Regions from separate parts of the Gordonia sp. PDNC005 genome, predicted to be linked through region 3. Evidence: predicted binding sites of a transcription regulator. Region 3 holds the regulator's gene; each other region holds the start of a gene.
The links. The regulator LexA, encoded in region 3, represses DNA repair genes until DNA is damaged. The targets are predictions, from matches to a motif close to CGAACANNTGTTCG.
Positions count from the first base shown of each region.

Region 1: the regulator LexA is predicted to act here: its motif matches at 1,861-1,874, upstream of JVX90_RS04165 (error-prone DNA polymerase).
Region 2: the regulator LexA is predicted to act here: its motif matches at 5,206-5,219, upstream of JVX90_RS08260 (HNH endonuclease signature motif containing protein).

Region 1 covers NZ_CP070351.1:867,976-874,458, reverse strand. Annotated here, with positions in the region: gene JVX90_RS04165 (error-prone DNA polymerase) at 1-1,848, opposite strand, end outside; gene JVX90_RS04160 (SDR family oxidoreductase) at 2,005-3,924, shown strand; gene JVX90_RS04155 (DNA polymerase Y family protein) at 3,930-5,519, opposite strand; gene JVX90_RS04150 (hypothetical protein) at 5,519-6,259, opposite strand; gene JVX90_RS04145 (hypothetical protein) at 6,377-6,483, shown strand, end outside.
Region 2 covers NZ_CP070351.1:1,734,776-1,741,258, forward strand. Annotated here, with positions in the region: gene cbiE (precorrin-6y C5,15-methyltransferase (decarboxylating) subunit CbiE) at 1-1,175, shown strand, start outside; gene JVX90_RS08240 (SAM-dependent methyltransferase) at 1,172-1,939, shown strand; gene JVX90_RS08245 (cobalt-precorrin-6A reductase) at 1,932-2,663, shown strand; gene JVX90_RS08250 (precorrin-2 C(20)-methyltransferase) at 2,654-4,141, opposite strand; gene JVX90_RS08255 (precorrin-8X methylmutase) at 4,153-4,776, opposite strand; partial or broken gene JVX90_RS20550 (hypothetical protein) at 4,847-5,080, opposite strand; gene JVX90_RS08260 (HNH endonuclease signature motif containing protein) at 5,235-6,483, shown strand, end outside.
Region 3 covers NZ_CP070351.1:1,445,907-1,452,389, reverse strand. Annotated here, with positions in the region: gene hrpA (ATP-dependent RNA helicase HrpA) at 1-3,405, shown strand, start outside; gene nrdR (transcriptional regulator NrdR) at 3,411-3,857, opposite strand; gene JVX90_RS20545 (LysM peptidoglycan-binding domain-containing protein) at 3,888-4,487, opposite strand; gene lexA (transcriptional repressor LexA) at 4,653-5,324, shown strand; gene JVX90_RS06855 (putative PEP-binding protein) at 5,355-6,483, opposite strand, start outside.

The DNA.
Region 1 (6,483 bases), 580 kb from region 3:
GACGTCGATCCCCTTGTGCTCGCGGACCAGGTCGATCGCGTAGTGCAGCGCCGACAGCATGCCGAGACCGAGGAGATCGAACTTCACCAACCCCACGGCCGCGCAGTCGTCCTTGTCCCACTGCAGCACACTGCGACCGGGCATCCGCGCCCACTCGGTGGGGACGACGTCGGCGATCGGTCGGTCGCAGATCACCATCCCGCCGGAGTGGATGCCCAGGTGGCGGGGCATCGACGAGATCTGTGATGCCAGGTCGCGAACATCGTCCGGCGCGGAGTCGGGCACCTTGGCCCACGCGTCCTGCTGGCCTGGCGCGTACCCGAGCGCACGCGCCATGTCGCGGACGGCCGACCGACCCCGATACGTGATGACATTGGCCACCTGCGCGCTGTTGGCCCGGCCGTGCCGCGAGTACACGTACTGGATCACCTCTTCGCGCCGATCCGACTCGATGTCGACGTCGATGTCGGGCGGACCGTCACGCTCCGGCGACAGGAAGCGTTCGAACAGCAGATGGTTGCCGACCGGGTCGACGTTGGTGATGCCGAGGGCGTAGCAGACCGCGGAGTTCGCCGAACTCCCCCGACCCTGGCAGAGGATGTCGTGGGTTCTGCAGAACGAGACGATGTCGTGGACCACCAGAAAGTAGCCGGGGAAGGTCAATGTCTCGATGATCGCCAGCTCGTGTTCGATCTGTCGGTACGCGTCCGGGCGGGCGACACGCGTCCCGTACCTGCGCAGTGCCCCCTCCTCTGTGAGATGCCGCAGCCACGTCGCCTCGGTGTGCCCCTCGGGGACGTCGAACGGCGGGAGGTTCGGGGCGATCAGACCGAGCGAGAACGCGCAGTCGGACGCCAGGTGGACGGCGTTGTCGATGGCGTCGAGGTGCGCAGGCATCAGGCGAGCCATCTCGTCGCCGCTGCGCAGATGCGCACCTCCGACTCCGGGCAGCCAACCGTCGATCGTTGTCATGTCGGTGCGCGCACGTACGGCGGCCACGGCTGTCGCGAGTCGGCGGTTGGCCGGACCGGCGAAATGTGCACCCGTCGTCGCCACCGTCGACAGGCGCAGTTCGGCGGCGATGTCGGCGAGAATCGCGTTGCGCTCGTCGTCGTCCGAGCAGCCGGAGGCCGTCAATTCCACCGTCACGTTGTCGCGGCCGAACCGTTCGACAAGGTCGCCCAGCGCATCACGGGCGCCAGTCCGCCCGGCACGCGCCAACCCTCGACGCACCGCGCCCTTCCGGCAGCCTGTCAGGATCTGCCAATGCCCGTCGCCTGCGGCCGCGGTGATCGCGTCGGCGTCGTACCGGAGCCGCCCTTTCTCCCCTCCGGTCATGTGCGCGTCGGCGATCACTCTCGACAGCCGCCGATATCCCTCGTCCCCGCGGGCGAGCACCAGCAGATGATCACCCTCCGGGTCGACGGCGCCCGCGCGCGGGGCGTCGTGCTGCAGTGACAGTTCAGCGCCGAACACTGTCGGCATCCCGAACTCTCGTGCGGCCTCGGCGAAGCGGACCACTCCGTAGAAGCCGTCGTGGTCGGTCAGCGCCAACGCCGTCAGTCCGAGCCGCCACGCCTCCTCGACCATCGTCTCCGGCATCGAGGCACCGTCGAGGAAGCTGTACGCACTGTGGGCGTGCAGTTCCGCGTATCCGATCGTCGACCGTCCGAACGCGATGTCGGCAGGCACGTACTCACCGCGCTTGCGCGACCATGCGGGCGAGTCGCCGCCGTCACCGACGTTGGGCGGAAACGTCTCGCCGCGTCGGTCCCCCGCCCCCGGGCCTCGGCCCGACAGCACCCTCTCCATCTCCGACCAGGTCGGCGGACCGTTGCTCCACCCCATTCATCCGATTATAGAACATACGTTCGATAGATGGAACCGGTAGCCGGCGGATTGCTCGAGTTGACTTGATCAATCGGACTACACAGATCCGACACCGGGCGGGCACAGAATCGTGCCAGCACACCGAATGCATGCCACATATGAGAACCTGTGTCAGTGACCAGCTACTTCGTTACGGGCGCAAGCGGATTCATCGGCAGTCGAGTGCTGCAACGACTCCTGGCGCGCGACGCCGACACCCGTATCACCGCGCTGGTGCGTCCCAGTTCGCTTCCACGTTTCGCACAGGTCCTCGAAGGCATCGACGGCGGCGAACGGGTGATCACCGTGCCCGGCGATCTCACTGCCGACGACCTCGACATCCACGATTCGACGGTACTCAAGGGCACCGACCACGTGATCCATCTGGCCGCGATATACGACGTGACCGCCGACGACGCATCGCAGGACGCCGCCAATCGGGAGGGCACCGCACGTGTCGCCGCCCTCGCGGCCGATCTCGGCGCGACGATGCATCACGTGTCGTCCATAGCCGTCTCCGGAGACTGGGACGGCGAGTTCACCGAGGCAGACTTCGATCTCGGCCAGGGCTTTCCCACCGCCTACCACCGCACGAAGTTCGAGGCGGAGAAGGCGGTCCGTGAGACGGCCGGGCTGCGGTGGCGCGTGTACCGGCCGTCCGCGGTGGTCGGCGACTCGATCACCGGCACGATGGACAAGATCGACGGGCCCTACTACTTCTTCGGTCAGATGTCGCTGCTCGGACAGTTGCCGTCGTTCCTCAGGATGCCCCTGCCGAACCTCGGGTGGGTGAATCTCGTGCCGGTCGACTTCGTCGCCGACTCGATCGTCGCGCTGCTGCATCACCGGCCCGACGACGACTCGCTGGTGTTCCACCTGTCCGATCCGCAGCGGCGGACCGTCACCGAGATGTTCAACGCACTCGCACCCGCTTTCGACGCGCCTCGCGGTTTCAACGCGCTGCCCGGCGCGGTGGTGCGCCCGGTGCTCGCCGCCGGTTCGCGAGGTCCGCTGCGTGCCGCGCGCGACGCCGTCGCCGCCCAACTCGACGTCCCCGCCGTCCTGTTCGACCTCGTCGCACTTCCCGTCCGGTTCCGCAGCGACACGACCCTCGACATCCTGCGCTCGCTCGGCGTCGAACTGCCGGATCTCACCGACTACGGACCCGGCCTCTGGCGATACTGGAACGAGCATCTTGATCCGGCGAGGCATCGCCGCTCCGATCCGCGTGGTTCGATGGTCGGCAAGAACGTGCTGATCACAGGCGCGTCGTCGGGTATCGGCAAGGCGACGGCGCGCATGTGCGTGACGCGCGGAGCCAACGTGTTCCTGGTGGCGCGCAGTGTCGACGGTCTGGCCGACGTCGCCGACGAGCTGAACGCCGAGACTCCCAAGGACGGCCTTCCGGCCGGACACGCCTACGCGTATCCCGCCGACATCACCGACGAGTCGACTGTTCAGACGCTCATCAAGTCGATCATCGCCGAGCACGACCACGTGGATGTGCTGGTCAACAACGCCGGACGTTCGATCCGCCGGTCGACGCTCAACTCGGTCGACCGTTCGCACGACTATCAGCGGACGATGGCAGTCAACTACTTCGGTGCCGTCTACCTGACCTTGGCGTTGCTGCCGCACATGGTGGAACGCCAGGCAGGCCACATCGTGAACGTGTCGTCGGTCGCGGTGCAGAGTCACGGGCCCCGATTCGGCGCGTACGGTGCGTCGAAGGCGGCGCTCGAGGCGTTCAGCGATGCGACGGCCGCCGAGACGCTGTCCGATCACGTCACGTTCAGCACCGTCCGACTGCCGCTGACCCGCACCAAGATGATCGCTCCCACCGACGCCTACCAGGCACAGCACGGAATCTGGGGCGTCGACAAAGCAGCGAGCCGGGTGCTCCGCGCGATCATCGACAAGCCGAAACGCGTGAACACGCTGATCGGCGACATCGTCGACCTCGGGCACCACACCGTTCCTCGGCTCACCAACCGGATCATGCATCAGGAGTACCTGCTGGTCGGCGAGTCGGACGCGGCACTCGGCAAGGGCTGAGCTCCTCACTCGTACACTCCCTCCACCGTCCAGGCGCGTTCTCGATAGCAGAGCAGGAGTGCTCGCGAGTCTTCCAGGAGCACTTGGGCTCTCGCCGAGACGCCAGTCGGCTCGGCGTCGGTGCCGAACGGCCACGGCCCGGCCCACCAGCAGACCGTGTACGGCCGACGTCCCACCCGGACCTCGGCGGGCTCCGTGGTGAAACCGCCACGTGGCGTCACCGCGACCTGATCGCCTTCGGCGTCGAGCAGCTCGGCGTCGGTGTGCGACAGCAGCGCAGGCGACGGTCGGGCCAGCCGGTCAGGCCAGGCCGCGTTCGGATCGCGGGGCGGCACCTGCTCGTCCCCGAGTGTCACGAGCGCGACCTGCTCGGCGGGCCCGCGTCCACCACTGCGGATCGGCACCCGCACCGACTCTCCGCCGAGGAGGCCCTGCACACGGACGAGCGCACGCCGAGCTCGGTCGGTGAGCCCGTCGCCGATCGCAGCGGGCAGACCGGCCCCGACGAACGCGTGCTGCAGAGACCCGGGGTCCACCACTTCCACCGGTTCCAGATGCAGCCGCGCGATCGGCGAGTCCGGCGCACCGGCCCCACCCGCATCACGTCCCGCCGTACCGACCAGCCATCCTTCGAGCTGCCAACGGATACGGTCGGCGGTGGCGTCCGGCGTGAGCGGCTGCGCACACCACCAGGTACGCGAGTGTCGTTGTCCACGTTCGGTTATCGCGTGAACGGTGAGCCGAGTACAGGCCAGCGACGCCGCCGACAGACGATGGTGCAACTCCTCGGCGAGCCGACGGCCGAGGAAGGCCGCCGAGTCGATGCGGTCGACGGGCGGATCACACGTGTACTCGACTTCCAGCACGGCCGGAATCGGCGCACGACTCGGCCTCCTGCCCGGTGACGCGCTCGCCAACCGGTGCGCAACAACGGCGTCGGCCGAGAACCTCGATGCGACGTCGGCGACAGGCAGTTCGGCGAACGCACCGAGCGTTCGGATGCCGAGTCGCCACAGCAGGTCGACAAGATCGGGACGCGTCGGGTCGGACAGCGCGACCTCCACTGTCAGGTCCGAGATCGGCCGTGTCGCCAGGTAGGCGGCGTCGGTGCCCGGCGGCACCGACTGTCCGGACCGTGCGGACAGGACAGCGGTGAACAGCTCGTCAGCCACTCCCACCCGCGCTGCGACGCCGGCCGCGGCGACGGCGTCGACGATCCGCTCGGCGAGCACCGCCTCCCCACCGAAGTAACGCGCAGCCCGATCGGCCGTCACCACCAGCAGCCCGGGCCGCAACACCTCGGTGAGTGGGACCACTTCGGTCACCGCCGCAACGACCGGTTCGAACAGCCGACCGTCACGTGTCGGATCAGCGTCGAACACCATCAGATCCGGACACAACGACTGCGCCTGACGTTTCCGCATGCCACGGCGGACGCCGACGGTCCGCGCCGCCCGCGAGCACGCCACCACCTTTCCCGCATGCAGGACGGCGATCGGCTCGGCCACCGTGATGCCCACGGTCGACGCGGCCGCCACCGCAGGCCAGTCGGGGCACCACACGGCCATCACCCGACGGCCGCTCTGAGTGTCCATCAGTTCGCCACGGCGAGTGCCGGACGCGACGGACGCTGTACCGAGCCGTGCGCCGCGACCAACTGCAGCACCGGCTTCTCCCCCGGTGTCGCCTCACCCATGCCCGGGGCGACGAGGTCAAAACCACCTGACGATGGACGAGCACCCGAAGCCGTCACCCGCACGTCGACTCCGAACCCGCCGATGCGCCCGAACCCACTTCGCCGCGCGGGCACGTGCCGGTACTCGGTCACCTCGCTCTCGATGCGGACCGACGCTCCGGGCCAGTCACCGAGGACGAGCAGCGTCGACGACTGCTTGCGTGCCCGGCCGGCCAGGACCCGAGCCCGCGACGGCGGAACCGGCCCGCGTTTGCGGCCCGGGCCGAGGTCGGGCCCGAGCACCACGAGATCGATCCCGTCGAGCAGCACCCCCGCCACCTCCAGAGGGTCCACACCGGGCTCGGTGACGACTGCAACGCGACTCAGGTCGGCCCCCATGTCCATGGCCGCGGCCAGGTTGAGCCGCGGAAGTCCAACCAGCGCAACCGTGGCGCCCGCCCGGGTCGCTTCGGCGATGACTGCCATCGGCACGGTGATCGCCCCGGTGGACGCGACCACCGTTCCGCGAGACAGACCACGGCGCGGGAACAGCGGCGCCATGGCCTCGGGAACGGGAAGCACCGAGGTCTCCGCAACGGCGTCGCCCGACATGCCCGCCAGACGCCTCCGCAGGGCTTCTACCTCCTCTGACCGTGCCATAACTTCCCCTTCCCGCCGTTCGAACTCTTGTTCGATACTGTACGACCGACCTCTGACAACCGTCAACGCTCCTGGTCGCGGCCCCCGCCTCTCCGCACGCCACGTAGATTCGGACGCATGCAGTCACGCCTTTATCCGTTCGCCGTGATCATCGCCGCGGTGACGTCGATCGCGCTCACCGCCCTGCCGTGGATCTCGTTGACCCCGCTCGGCCTCGACTGGTC
Region 2 (6,483 bases), 290 kb from region 3:
GCTGGGAGTCGTTGTCGCCGACCGCCCGGCACTCGTTGGAGGCGGCCACTGACGTGTACGGCTCGGCTCGGCAGCTCGACCTGCTGCCGGCCGACCTCCCCGCTGCGCGGACGCCCTGGCGCAGTCCGATGTCCGAGCATCTCGCCTCGCTGGCCGCGTCGATCGGCGGCGCCGACGTCGTCCACGTCCTGGCCAGCGGTGATCCGATGTTCCACGGCGTCGGGGCGTCGCTCGTACGGCTTGTCGGACCCGACCGGGTGACTGTGCATTCGTCGCCGTCGAGCGTGTCACTCGCTGCAGCCAGACTGAGTTGGGACCTCGCATCGACGGTTGTCGTCAGCCTGGTGACGGCGCCCGTCGAGACGCTTGCGCTCCACCTCGCCGACGGTGCCCGTCTGTTCGTCCTCTCACGCGACGGGTCCACGCCTGCGCAGGTCGCCGAACTGCTCCGGTCACTCGGTTTCGGCTCGTCCACGATCACCGTCCTCGGCGATCTCGGCGGGGTCGACGAACAAGTCGTCACCGGCCGCGCCGATGTCTGGAACGACGGGGCGCCTGCGCTCAACGTCGTCGCCGTCGATTGTATCGGTCCGGCGGTCTCCCGGGCACCGGGACTGCCCGACAGCCACTTCGTGAACGATGGACAACTCACGAAGCAACCTGTCCGAGCTCTCACGGTCAGTGCTCTCGCGCCGGCGGAGGGATGCCTCCTGTGGGATGTCGGCGCGGGATCGGGGAGTGTCGGCATCGAATGGCTGCGGCAACTACGCACGGGACGAGTCGTCGCCTTCGAATCGGATGCCGACCGCGCCGACGTCGCCACGTCCAATGCGCGCAGGCACGGGGTCGGTGACCGCTACGAGATTCGCGGCGGCGCCCCCGCCGCTCTCGCCGGCGCTCCAACCCCCGATGCCGTTTTCATCGGCGGGGGGATGACCGCGGAAGTCCTCGACACCGCCTGGTCGGCCCTGCGAACCGGCGGCCGCATCGTCGCCAACGCGGTCACCCTCGAGACCGAACGACTCCTCGTGGAGGCGGTCGGCAAACACGGTGGGGACCTGATCAGGGTCAGCGTCGAACGGGCCGCACCGCTGGGACGGTCGACGGCATGGCGTCCCGCACTCCCGATCGTCCAATGGTCGGCCGTCAAGGAATCAGGAGCCGAACCCTCGTGACCGTCTACTTCATCGGTGCCGGCCCCGGCGCGGCCGACCTGATCACGGTCCGCGGTGCGCAGCGCCTCGCCGAGTGCCAGACCTGCCTCTACGCTGGTTCCCTCGTGCCGAGAGAACTGTTGGATCGCCTGCCCGACGGTGCCGCCACGATCGACACGGCGACGATGCCGTTGGAGCGGATCGTCGCCGAGATCGCGAAGGCTCACGCCGCGGGACACGACGTCGCACGTCTCCATTCGGGCGACCTTTCGCTGTACTCGGCTTTGACTGAACAGCTCAGCCGTCTCCGCGCGCTCGACATCCCGTACGAACTCGTGCCGGGTGTGCCAGCGTTCGCAGCAGCAGCGGCCGCGATCGACGCCGAGTTGACTGTGCCCGGCGTCGGCCAGAGCCTTCTGATCACGCGAGTCTCGACCCTGTCGACCGACATGCCTCCGGGCGAGGACCTGGCGACCCTCGGACGCAGCGGCGTGACGCTCGCCCTCCACCTGGCGGCTCATCGCACCGAGCAGATCGTGGAGGACCTCACCGAGCCCTACGGGGCGGACTGTCCGACGGCGACCGTCGCGTTCGCATCGCGAAACGATCAGAGGGTGGTCCGCGCACCGCTCAACGAGCTCCCCACGGCGCTCGCAGCAGCCGGCATCACCAAGACGGCGGTGATCTTCATCGGACGTGCACTCGACGGCGCCGCACATCCAGACCTCGTGGACAGCTACCTGTACTCGCAGGCACGCATGACCAAGCTGCGCACCGATGGCTGATGTGCTGATCCTCGGCGGAACCGGTGAGGCTCGAGCTCTCGCGAAGGCTCTCGTCGACGACGGTGTCGACGTCCTGAGTTCACTCGCAGGACGCGTCGCATCGCCGCGGCTGCCCGTCGGCGCGGTACGCATCGGCGGCTTCGGTGGGCGGCGTGGCCTCGCGGAGTTCATGCGGGACAACGGCGTTCGTGCCGTGGTCGACGCGACGCACCCGTTCGCTGCGCGGATCACGCCTAACGCGCACGCGGCCGCGGCCGACGAGGGTGTACCCCACCTTCGACTCACCCGACCCGAATGGGTCGAACGGCCGGGCGACGACTGGACGAGGGTCCCGACAATCGACGCCGCCGCCGCTGTCGTGGGCGGGCGCCGCGTCTTCCTCACCACCGGCCGTCAGGACGTGTCGGCGTTCGCCGACGTCGCGGATTCGTGGTTTCTGATTCGGGTGGTCGATCCCCCCGAGCGCACACTGCCGCCACACCATGAGGTGCTGCGCTCGCGCGGGCCTTACTCGCTGGACGGCGAACTCGACCTGATGCGTCGGCATCGGATCGAGGTCGTGGTCACGAAGAACAGCGGCGGATCGTTGACCTCGGCGAAGCTGGCCGCCGCCCGCGAACTCGGATTGCCGGTGATCGTCGTCGATCGCCCCGGAGAATCTGACGGCATCCAGCGCGTCTGTACAGTCGACGAGGCTGTGGAATGGCTGCAGGCTCAGCTGTAGTGACGCGGTGTGAACACCAAGTCGCCGGCTGTTCGAGAGACCGCGGTGGTCGTTGACGAACCGATGATCAACAGAGTGCGCATGTCGACGGTTGACGGGTCGAAACCGGCGGCCGTGGTGACGGTGACCTTCTCGCCGGGTCCGCCGACGTCGCGCCCTTGGATGATCACCCGATCGGCCGGGACTGATTCCGTCAGAAGTTCCTTCAGGCGAAGGATCTGCTCGGTCCGCTTCGACGACGCCGGGTTGTAGATCGCGACCGCGAGATCCGCCGCAATCGCATGCCGCAGCCGGTCTTCGATGACGGCATCCGGTTTGAGTAGGTTCGACAACGAGATCACCGCGAAGTCGTGACCGAGTGGAGCACCGGCGGCGGCGGCGACTGCATGAGCTGCGCTCACTCCCGGCACGACCCGTACTGCGACGTTGTGCCACCGCGGTTCGGCCGCCACTTCGCTGACGGCCGAGGCCATCGCGAACACCCCGGGGTCACCGGACGACACGACGGCCACCCGTGCCCCTCGGGCGGCGAGGTCCAGAGCGAACTCGGCCCGCTCGGCCTCCACCCGGTTGTCGCTGGCGTGCACCCGCTGACCCGGCCGAGGTGCGATCCGACGAAGGTACGTCGTGTACCCCACGAGGTCGGTCGCCGCGGCGATCTCCGCGGCGACCTGCGGCGTCGTCTGCTCGACGGGGCCCGGCCCGAGTCCCACCACAACCACTTCACCGGCACGCGCACCCGACTGTCCCGCGTAGGGGTTGTTGCGTCCACCCGGAACAACGATCAGAGAGAAGTACGGGACGGATTCGGGATCGACGTCGACCGCACGCTCAACACGCTGCCGCTCGGTTGATGCGCGTTCGACATACCAGGCCTCGTCGAGCCTGCCCGCCGACGCGAGGGCGTCACGGACCTTCACGAACGTGCGTCCCAGTTTCATGATCGCCAGCGCCTTGCCCGAGCGCATGTGCGCGATCAATTCGCCGGGCTCGGCGGTGCCCGGGAGCACGGTGAGCGTCTCCTCGCCCTCAACGAGTGGGATACCGACCGCCGCCGACGCCGCGCTCACCGATGTGACACCCGGAATGATCTCCGCGTCGAAGCGCTCGACGAGACGTTTGTGCATGTGCATGTACGAGCTGTAGAAGAGTGGGTCGCCCTCGGCGAGGACAACAACAGTCCGCCCCGCATCCAGATGTTCGGCCAGACGCGCCGCGCTCTCGGTGTAGAAGTCGGCCATCGCGCCGGCGTATCCGCCGGGATGGTCGGTGGTCTCGACCGTGAGCGGGTACATGAGACGCTCGTGGATCTGGCCTTCACGCAAGTACGGCTGCGCGACCGACAGGGCGATCGAATTCCCGTGCCGCGCACAGTGGAACGCGATCACGTCCGCCTCACCGATGATGCGCGCGGCCTTGACCGTGACGAGTTCGGAGTCACCTGGGCCGAGTCCGACACCCCACAGTTTGCCGTTCATTCGACTGTCCTTCATTCGACGGGGCTCGCGAGTGCGTTGAGAGCGGCCGCGGTGATCGCAGATCCGCCGCGTCGGCCGGTCACGGTGATGAATTCGAGATCCGTGCGCGCGGCGAGTGCGGCGCACGATTCGGCGGCGCCGATGAATCCGACGGGTGCGCCGATGATCGCCGCGGGGCGAGGCCAACCGTCGTCGATCAGGTCGAGCAGCGCGAACAGGGCAGTGGGCGCGTTGCCGATCGCCACGACAGACCTCTCGAGGTCGTCGCGCCAGAACTCGAGCGCCGCCGCCGTGCGGGTGTTCCCGATCCGTTCGGCGATGTCAGAGATTCCAGGTTCGCGCAGGTGGCAACGCACATCGTTGTCGGCAGGCAGTCGGAGGCGGGTGACGCCGGACGCGACCATATTCGTATCGCACAGGATCGGTCCGCCTGCTTCGAGTGCGCCTCGTGCGGCGGCGACGACACCGGGGGAGAAGGCCACGTCAGCTGCGAGGTCCGTCTGACCCGACGCATGGATCATGCGCACGACCACCGGTTCGAGGTCGGCCGGGAAGCGGGCCAGATCCGACTCCGCGCGGATCGTTGCGAATGATTGGCGATAGATCTCCGCGCCGTCTCGGATGTAGTCCGTCATAGTGCGTTCGACACTACTGAGTGCCCGTGCACGGACACTGCCGTGGGTACGCGGGCTGCGTGTGGCGGAATCAGGTCGGGCCTGGCGCCGACGCGCGGGGCGCGGTGTCACCTGCATCCACAGCCGTGCCGACTTCGTCGATCGCCTGCCTGATCATTCGGCCGTACCCGTCTGATCCGAGTTCAGACGACGCTGTGCGCGCCGCCGCCAGGTGCTCGCGGGCGGCGTCGAACGCGCCCAGACGCCGGAAGTCGTCGGCCAGATTGAGGTGGAGCGAAGGGTAGAAGCCCGCGACCGTGACACCGTCCGGTCAACACCACCCGACGACACCATCCCCTATTCGGCGACGTCCGCCGCGGGAGCAGTGGCACAGCCAGTCGCAGATTCGGCCAGAAAGCTATTGACCACACCGAAATGTCGGATTAAGATCGAATGTACGTTCGAATCAAGGGGTTGATATGAACACCGCACTTGCCGATCAGGCCGGGGCCACGCTCACCGTCGAAGACGGGATGTTCGTCTTCCGGATGGTGCTGCCGGACCTCGCTGAAGGGTCGGATGCCACTGATGCGGCGTTGATGCTGTTCGCTGCACGGTCTGATCTGTTCCAGGGCATGGTCTTGTGGGATCAGTACGAGGCGATCTACCGCGTGTACCAGCGTCGCCTCGACCAGGTCTGCGGGGCGGCGGGCGCGTTCACCAATCTGTACGACCCGCTGTGTCAGGTCGCCGCGTCGTACGCGACCGTGCGTGGGGTTCGTCAGCGCACCGGGGAGAAGTTCGTCGACGAGGCTGTCTCGTGCATGGAACGTGTCCCGGCGATTGGCGTGCTGCTGCGTGGGGGTCTCCTCACGCCCAAGCAGTTCCGTCTCGCGCTCGATCAGACTGCTGCGGTCATCGACACCGATGTCCTCGCGATGATCGACGCAGAGGCCGCCGACCGACTCCGTGGCGCGGGTAACCTGACCGGGCCACGTGTGACCGAGATCGTTGCTGCTGTTGTCGCCGAACACGATGCCGATGCCGCCCAGGCAGCTCGTGAGGCTGCCAAGCCTCGGAAGAAGGTTGTGGTCGAGCCGGTTGATGGGACTCTGGCCGATCTGCGGGTGACGGGATCGGTTGAGGACGTCCGTCTGGCGCAGGACTCGATCGATGCAATCATCGCGGGCGTGTGCGCCGATGATCCGCGCGGCAAGGCTGTGCGCCGCTCGGACGCGGTGATCGCCCTGCTCACCGGAAAGGTGTTCGCCTGCCAGTGCGACCACGACGACTGCCCGTCGCGTGCGGGCGTCGATGTTGCGGCGCGTCTGGCGACTGTCGTGCTGCATGTGGTGGCTCGGCGGGAGTCTCTGACCGGGGAGTCCGATATCCCCGCCTACCTGGATGGGTTCGGGCCGATCACTGCCGAGCATGCTCGCGACATCGCCGCCGACACCGATACCGTAGTTCGCGATCTCGACGTCACCGATCTGCTCGGCGGAGCGTCGCAAGCGTCGAACGGGTACCGGCCGACCGCGGCGTGCGACGCCCTCGTGCGGGCGGTGCACGGCAGGTGCACCCACCCGGGGTGCGATATGCCCGCCTACCGGTGCGATCTGGATCATGTCGCGGAGTACAACCATGACGACCCGGCCGTGGGTGGTCCGACGTGTCCGTGCAACCTCAATCCGAAGTGCCGGTTCCACCACGGTTTGAAGACGTTTGTCG
Region 3 (6,483 bases):
TCCGACAAGAGTTCGAAGAACACACAGATCAAGGTGATGACCGACGGCATCCTCCTGCGTGAGATCACGACCGACCCGCTACTTCGTCGATACGACACGCTGATCATCGATGAGGCTCACGAACGCAGCCTCAACATCGACTTCCTGCTCGGATATCTGAAGCAGCTCCTACCTCGCAGGCCCGACCTGAAGCTGGTCATCACGTCGGCGACTATCGAACCCGATCGATTCGCCAAACACTTCGCGGGGCCGGACGACGCGGTCCCCATCATCGAGGTCTCCGGCCGGACGTATCCCGTCGAGGTGCGCTATCGCCCCCTCGCGACCGACGACGAGGACCACGCCGACCTCGACCAGATCGCCGCTATCGAGGCCGCCGTCCGAGAACTGTGGTCCGGCGGAAACGGCGACATCCTGGTGTTCCTCCCGACCGAGCGCGACATCCGGGAGACCGCGGACACGCTCGGCCGACGACCCGACGTGGAGGTCGTCCCCCTGTACGCCCGGCTCTCGGTCGCGGAGCAGCACAAGGTGTTCAGCCCGTCTGACGGCCGTCGCATCGTGTTGGCGACCAACGTCGCCGAGACATCGTTGACCGTGCCGGGAATCCGCTACGTCATCGATTCGGGAACCGCACGCATCTCCAGGTACTCGACGCGGACGAAGGTCACGCGGCTCCCCATCGAGAAGGTGTCGCAAGCGAGCGCTCGTCAACGCGCCGGACGCTGCGGTCGTGTCGCCCCGGGCGTGTGCATTCGCCTATACGCCGAGGACGACTTCGACGCACGCCCCGAGTACACCGATCCCGAGATCCTCCGCAGCAACCTCGCCGCCGTCATCCTGTCCATGCTGTCGCTGAAACTCGGCGACATCGCCGATTTCCCGTTCGTTCAGCCGCCCGAGTCGCGGGCGATCCGAGACGGCATGGCCTTGCTGTCCGAGCTCGGCGCCGTCACCGACACCGACTCCGCCTCGGCTCGACTGACCAAGGTGGGTCGGACGCTCGCACGGCTTCCCGTCGACCCGCGACTCGGCCGTATGCTCGTGGCCGGTCACGAGAACGGCTGCCTCGATCACGTCTTGGTGATCGCCGCGGCTCTCGCGCTGCCCGACGTACGAGAGTTCCCGTCCGACAAGCGCGACGCCGCCACCGCCGCGCACAAGAAGCACGCGGTCCCCGGCTCGGAGTTCCTCGGTCAGGTTCAACTGTGGTCGTACCTGCAAGAACAGCGCTCCGCACTGTCGAGCAATCAGTTCCGACGACAGTGCGAACGCGAATTCATCCACTTCTTGCGCGTCCGCGAATGGATCGATCTGCATCGCCAGCTGACCCGCACGGTCCGCGACCTCGACTGGCAGGTTCCGACTACCGAGGTCGATGCGACAGCGATCCACACGTCCCTGCTCACCGGACTGCTCACGAACATCGGCGCGCGCCAGGGCGACACACGCGAATTCCTGGGCACCCGCGGTACGAAGTTCGCAATCTTCCCCGGATCGTTCCTGTCGTCGAAGCCGCCCGCATTCGTGATGGCCGCCGAACTCATGGAGACCTCCCGACTGTTCGCGCACACAGTCGCGACGATCAACCCGGAATGGGTCGAGGCGGCCGCCGGCGACCTCGTGACCCGCACGTACAGCGAGCCGCACTGGTCCACCCGCCGAGCCGCGGTGATGGCCTACGAGCGTGTGAGCCTGTACGGGGTGCCGCTCGTCGTGCAGCGCCGTGTGCACTACGGGCCCATCGACCCGAAGACATCCCGCGAGATCTTCATCACCGAGGCCCTCGTCGGCGGAAAGTGGCGCAGTCGGCACGCCTTCGTCCGCCACAACGCCGACATCATCTCCAGCGCGGAGGACCTCGAGCACCGAACACGACGCCGAGACCTCGGCCTCTCGGACACAGAGCTCTTCGACTTCTACGACGCGCGCGTCCCGGCGAACGTCGTGTCCGCACGGCACTTCGACTCGTGGTGGAAGAAGGCGGGCCGAGCTGATCCGACGCTGCTGAACTTGTCGGTCGACATGCTCCGGTCTGACGATGGTCCGTCCGCGGCAGATTTCCCCGAGGCCTGGCAGCAGGGCGAGACACGCCTCGAGTTGCGATACAACTTCTCCCCCGGAGCACCGGACGACGGTGTCACGGTCGTCATTCCGCGCGCACTGCTCTCCCACGTCCACGACGGCGGTTTCGACTGGTTGGTGCCGGGCATGCGCAGTGAGCTCGCGACAGCGCTGATCAAGTCTCTCCCCAAGGGCTTGCGCAAGTCGATGTCACCCGCGCAGCGGTACGCCGATCTCGCCCTCGACCAGCTCACGCCTCGCTCGGAGGCGTTGGTTCCGGCGCTCGCGCGAGAGCTATCGTCGATCACCCGCATGTCGCTCGGTCCTCGCGATTTCCGCCCAGACACCCTGCCCGACCACTTGCGGATGCACTTCGCCGTCGTCGATGATGCGAACGGCGCCGTCATCGCTCGAAGCGGTCGTCTCGGCGACCTCCGCTCGCAATTCGCCCCGGCCACCGCGAGTCCCGCCGCGGACGACGCCGTCTACACCACCTGGGCATCCGACGGCATCGGAACTCTCGACGACAGTCGAGTGCAGACGCTCGCAGGTCAGCAGGTGACGCGGTACCCGACACTCCATGTGATCCCCGGCCGCGGCGTCCGGGTCACCACCGTCCCGAGCCCGGTGGCACGTGACGCTGGTATCACCGCAGGCGTCCGTGAACTGCTGACGCTGGCGATCGCCCCGCCGAGCCGGAAACTCGCTTCGTCGTTGCCTCCTGCACGCAGACTCGCGCTCAGTCAGAGCCCGTACCAAGACGTCGACGCACTGCTCGCGGACTGCACACGGCGGGCAGTGGCAGATGTCCTCGCACGCGAGACCACACTCGGCGACCTCCGCAGCCCCTCCGACTTCGCGGCCATGTCCGGTCGGATCGCACCGACGGTGCGCTCGTTGGCACCCGAGTACTTCGACCTCGCAGTCGCGACGCTCGCGGAGTACTCCGAGCTCCGGCGCACCATCGATTCGCGCACGGGCTCGCTCGCAGCGGACGACGTCGCCGATCAGGCAGCCAATCTCGTGTTCGACGGATTCATCGCCGTCACTCCAGGGTCGGCGCTTCGATCACTGCCGCGTTACCTGACGGCTGCACGGCTCCGCCTGGAATCACTCCCCGGCTCGGCCGCGCGCGACAATCAGGGCATGGTCGTCGTCGACCGCGTGATCGCTGCATGGAATCAGCGGCTGGCGCAGGTACCGGAGGCTCGACAAGATGCCCTGAACGATCTCGTCCAGTGGCAGTTGGAGGAACTGCGAGTGAGCCTGTTCGCACAGCAGCTCGGCACTGCGGGCCCGATATCCGAGAAACGGGTGCTCAAGGCAATCACTCAGTTCTGAGGGAGTCAGACGCGCTCGCGGAGCTCGTTGATCTCCTTCTGGAAGTCGTCGGCCGATTCGAACGACTTGTAGACCGAGGCGAACCGCAGGTAGGCGACCTCGTCGAGGTCACGGAGCGGACGCAGGATCGCGAGTCCGACCTCATTACTGGGGATCTCGGCCGAACCGAGGCCGCGCACAGTGTCCTCCACCTGCGAGGCGAGTTTGGCGAGTGCGTCTTCGTCGACACTGCGGCCCTGACACGCCCGGCGGACGCCCTTCATGACCTTCTCGCGACTGAAAGGCTCGGTGATACCGTTCCGCTTCACAACGGACAGCACTGCCGCCTCGACTGTGCTGAAGCGTCGACCGCATTCCGCGCATGACCGACGGCGGCGGATCGCCAAGCCGTCATCGGCAACGCGGGAGTCCACCACTCGTGTGTCGTCGTTCTTGCAGAACGGGCAGCGCATCCCCCGATGATAACGTCCGTCGCACTCAGGTCAGTACGCGGGAGCCACCAGCGACTGACTCACGCGGAGACCTGAAGTCTCCAGCCCGTTCATCGCACGCAACTGTGCAACGACGCCCGCAGCGGGCAGCTCCGGCGCTATCCGGCGTGCGACGTCAGTCAACGACTCACCCGACCTGACGTGAATCACTTGAGTCGCCGCCGGAACATCCGACGTCGCGGCATCCTGATACGAACCACCGATGATCGCAAGGATCCACACCGCGCCGGCCAAGACCGCACCGAGAAGCACCGCACCGACCACCCGACGACGACGGAACACGGCCTCGATGTTCGAACGGTTCGTCATCGCTGCGGCCCCGGCCGAACGGGAGGCTCGACCGGACCGGACGACGCCACGATCACGCGCCTCCCACTGAGCCTCCGGCTCGTGCTTGAGCGAATCGACACCCGCCGATCGCCGTCGCCCTCGTCCCGTCGGACGGCACACGTCTCCATCCACACGCGGAGTCGTGTGATCGATCCGACGCGCCTCGACGAGCGGGATATCGCAGGTCATCGCTGCAACACGCGCATTCTGGGGTCCGCGAGCGATACCGGCTGCGGGGCGGGTGATCAGTGCCTGACTCATCGGAGCCTCCTGTTCGATCAACTGTTCGAAGAACCTTTGTTCGATAGTTAACACCATGGGTCTGACAAAGTCAGCAACACGTCGAACAATTGTTTGAAATCTGTGATCCAGTCGACTAACGTCGAGGTCAGTTCACACGCGATGTTCGAATGGAAAGGACCGATGATGGCGGACAATCCAGATCCCCTGCTCTCGACCTCCACCCTGGAGGCGTCGCTGACTCAGCGTCAGCGTGAAGTGCTCGAGGTGATCCGGAAGTCGGTCCGGGAACGCGGCTACCCGCCGAGCATCCGCGAGATCGGCGAAGCCGTCGGCCTCACGTCGACATCGTCGGTGGCACACCAGTTGCGCACACTGGAACGCCGCGGCCTGCTCAAGCGCGATCCTCATCGTCCGCGTGCGGTGAACGTCCGCGACGACAACCGCACTCCCCCTGCCGACGAGTCCTCGGAGTCGCTGCCGACACCGACGTTCGTGCCAGTGCTCGGCCGCATCGCCGCGGGCGGTCCGATCCTCGCCGAGCAAGCAGTCGAAGAAGTGTTCCCGATGCCGAAGGAACTCGTCGGCGACGGCTCACTGTTCATGCTCCGGGTGGTCGGCGAGTCGATGATCGACGCCGCCATCTGCGACGGCGACTGGGTCGTCGTCCGTCAGCAGAACGTCGCAGAGAACGGCGACATCGTCGCCGCCATGATCGACGGCGAGGCCACGGTGAAGACCTTCAAGCGCAAGGACGGCCACGTGTGGCTGCTCCCTCACAACGAGCACTTCGAGCCGATCCCCGGCGACGACGCCGCGATCCTCGGCAAGGTCGTCACGGTGATGCGTCGCATCTGACGCATCACCGCTTGTGGTCGGCGCCCCTCGTCAGGCGCCGACCACCGCGCGTGCAGCGTCACGCGCGCCCGACGCGCTGGTCGCCGCGAGCGCTGCGGCCGCGGCCTCACGGCACTGCTGCAGGGTCACGCCGCCCAGCTTGAGTCCAACGGCGGCCGACGCCGCGGGGGCCGATGACAGGGATCGCACACCGAGCCCGACCAGGACGCAGGCCAACAACGGATCTGCCGCGGCCTCACCGCAGACACCGACGGACTTGGCCTGCTTCTCTCCCGCCTCACCGATCATCGCGATGAGCGCGAGGACAGCGGGCTGCCACGGATCGGTGAGCGATGCGAGCTCCGGCGACATGCGATCGGCCGCCATCGTGTACTGGGTCAGGTCATTGGTCCCGACCGACACGAAGTCGACTTCGGCCAAGATCTTGTCGGCCAGTATCGCCGCGGAGGGCACTTCGATCATGACGCCGGGGACCATGCCCCGATCACGGACCTGACCGGCGAATTCGCGAGCCTCGTCGACGGTTGCGATCATCGGCGCCATCACCCACGGAACAGCTCCCGCCCCTTGCGCCGCGGCTGCGAGCGCATCGAGCTGGCCGTTCCGGATCTCCGGGTACGTGGAGACGATCCGATTGCCTCGGACGCCCATCGCCGGATTCGGCTCGTCGGCGCTGGCGACGAACTTCAGCGGCTTGTCCGAGCCGGCGTCGAGAGTTCGAATGACCACTTTCTGTCCATCGAATGCGTCGATGACCTCGCGATACAGCGCGGTCTGCTCTTCGAGCGTCGGCTCGGTCGCGCGGTCCAGAAATGCGAGCTCCGTGCGAAACAGGCCGACTCCCTGGACTGGCGCCTCGGCCGCGGCTCGCGCCGACACTCCGTCGGCCACATTCGCGAGAATGAGCACCGGCTCACCGTCGGCCGTGGCACCGGGACCCCGCCAGGCGGCGACCTTCTCCGACTGCTCCCGCGCCGCCGCGATCGCGGCTGAGATCAACGCGTCGTCGGGATTGATGCCGATCGTGCCCGTTGCGCCGTCGACGTACCCGTGTGCTCCGGTGGGGATGTCGTCGAGATCGGCCGCCGCGACGATGCACGGGATGCCGAGCTGACGCGCGATGATGGCCGTGTGACTGCTCGGTCCGCCGAGCCGCATC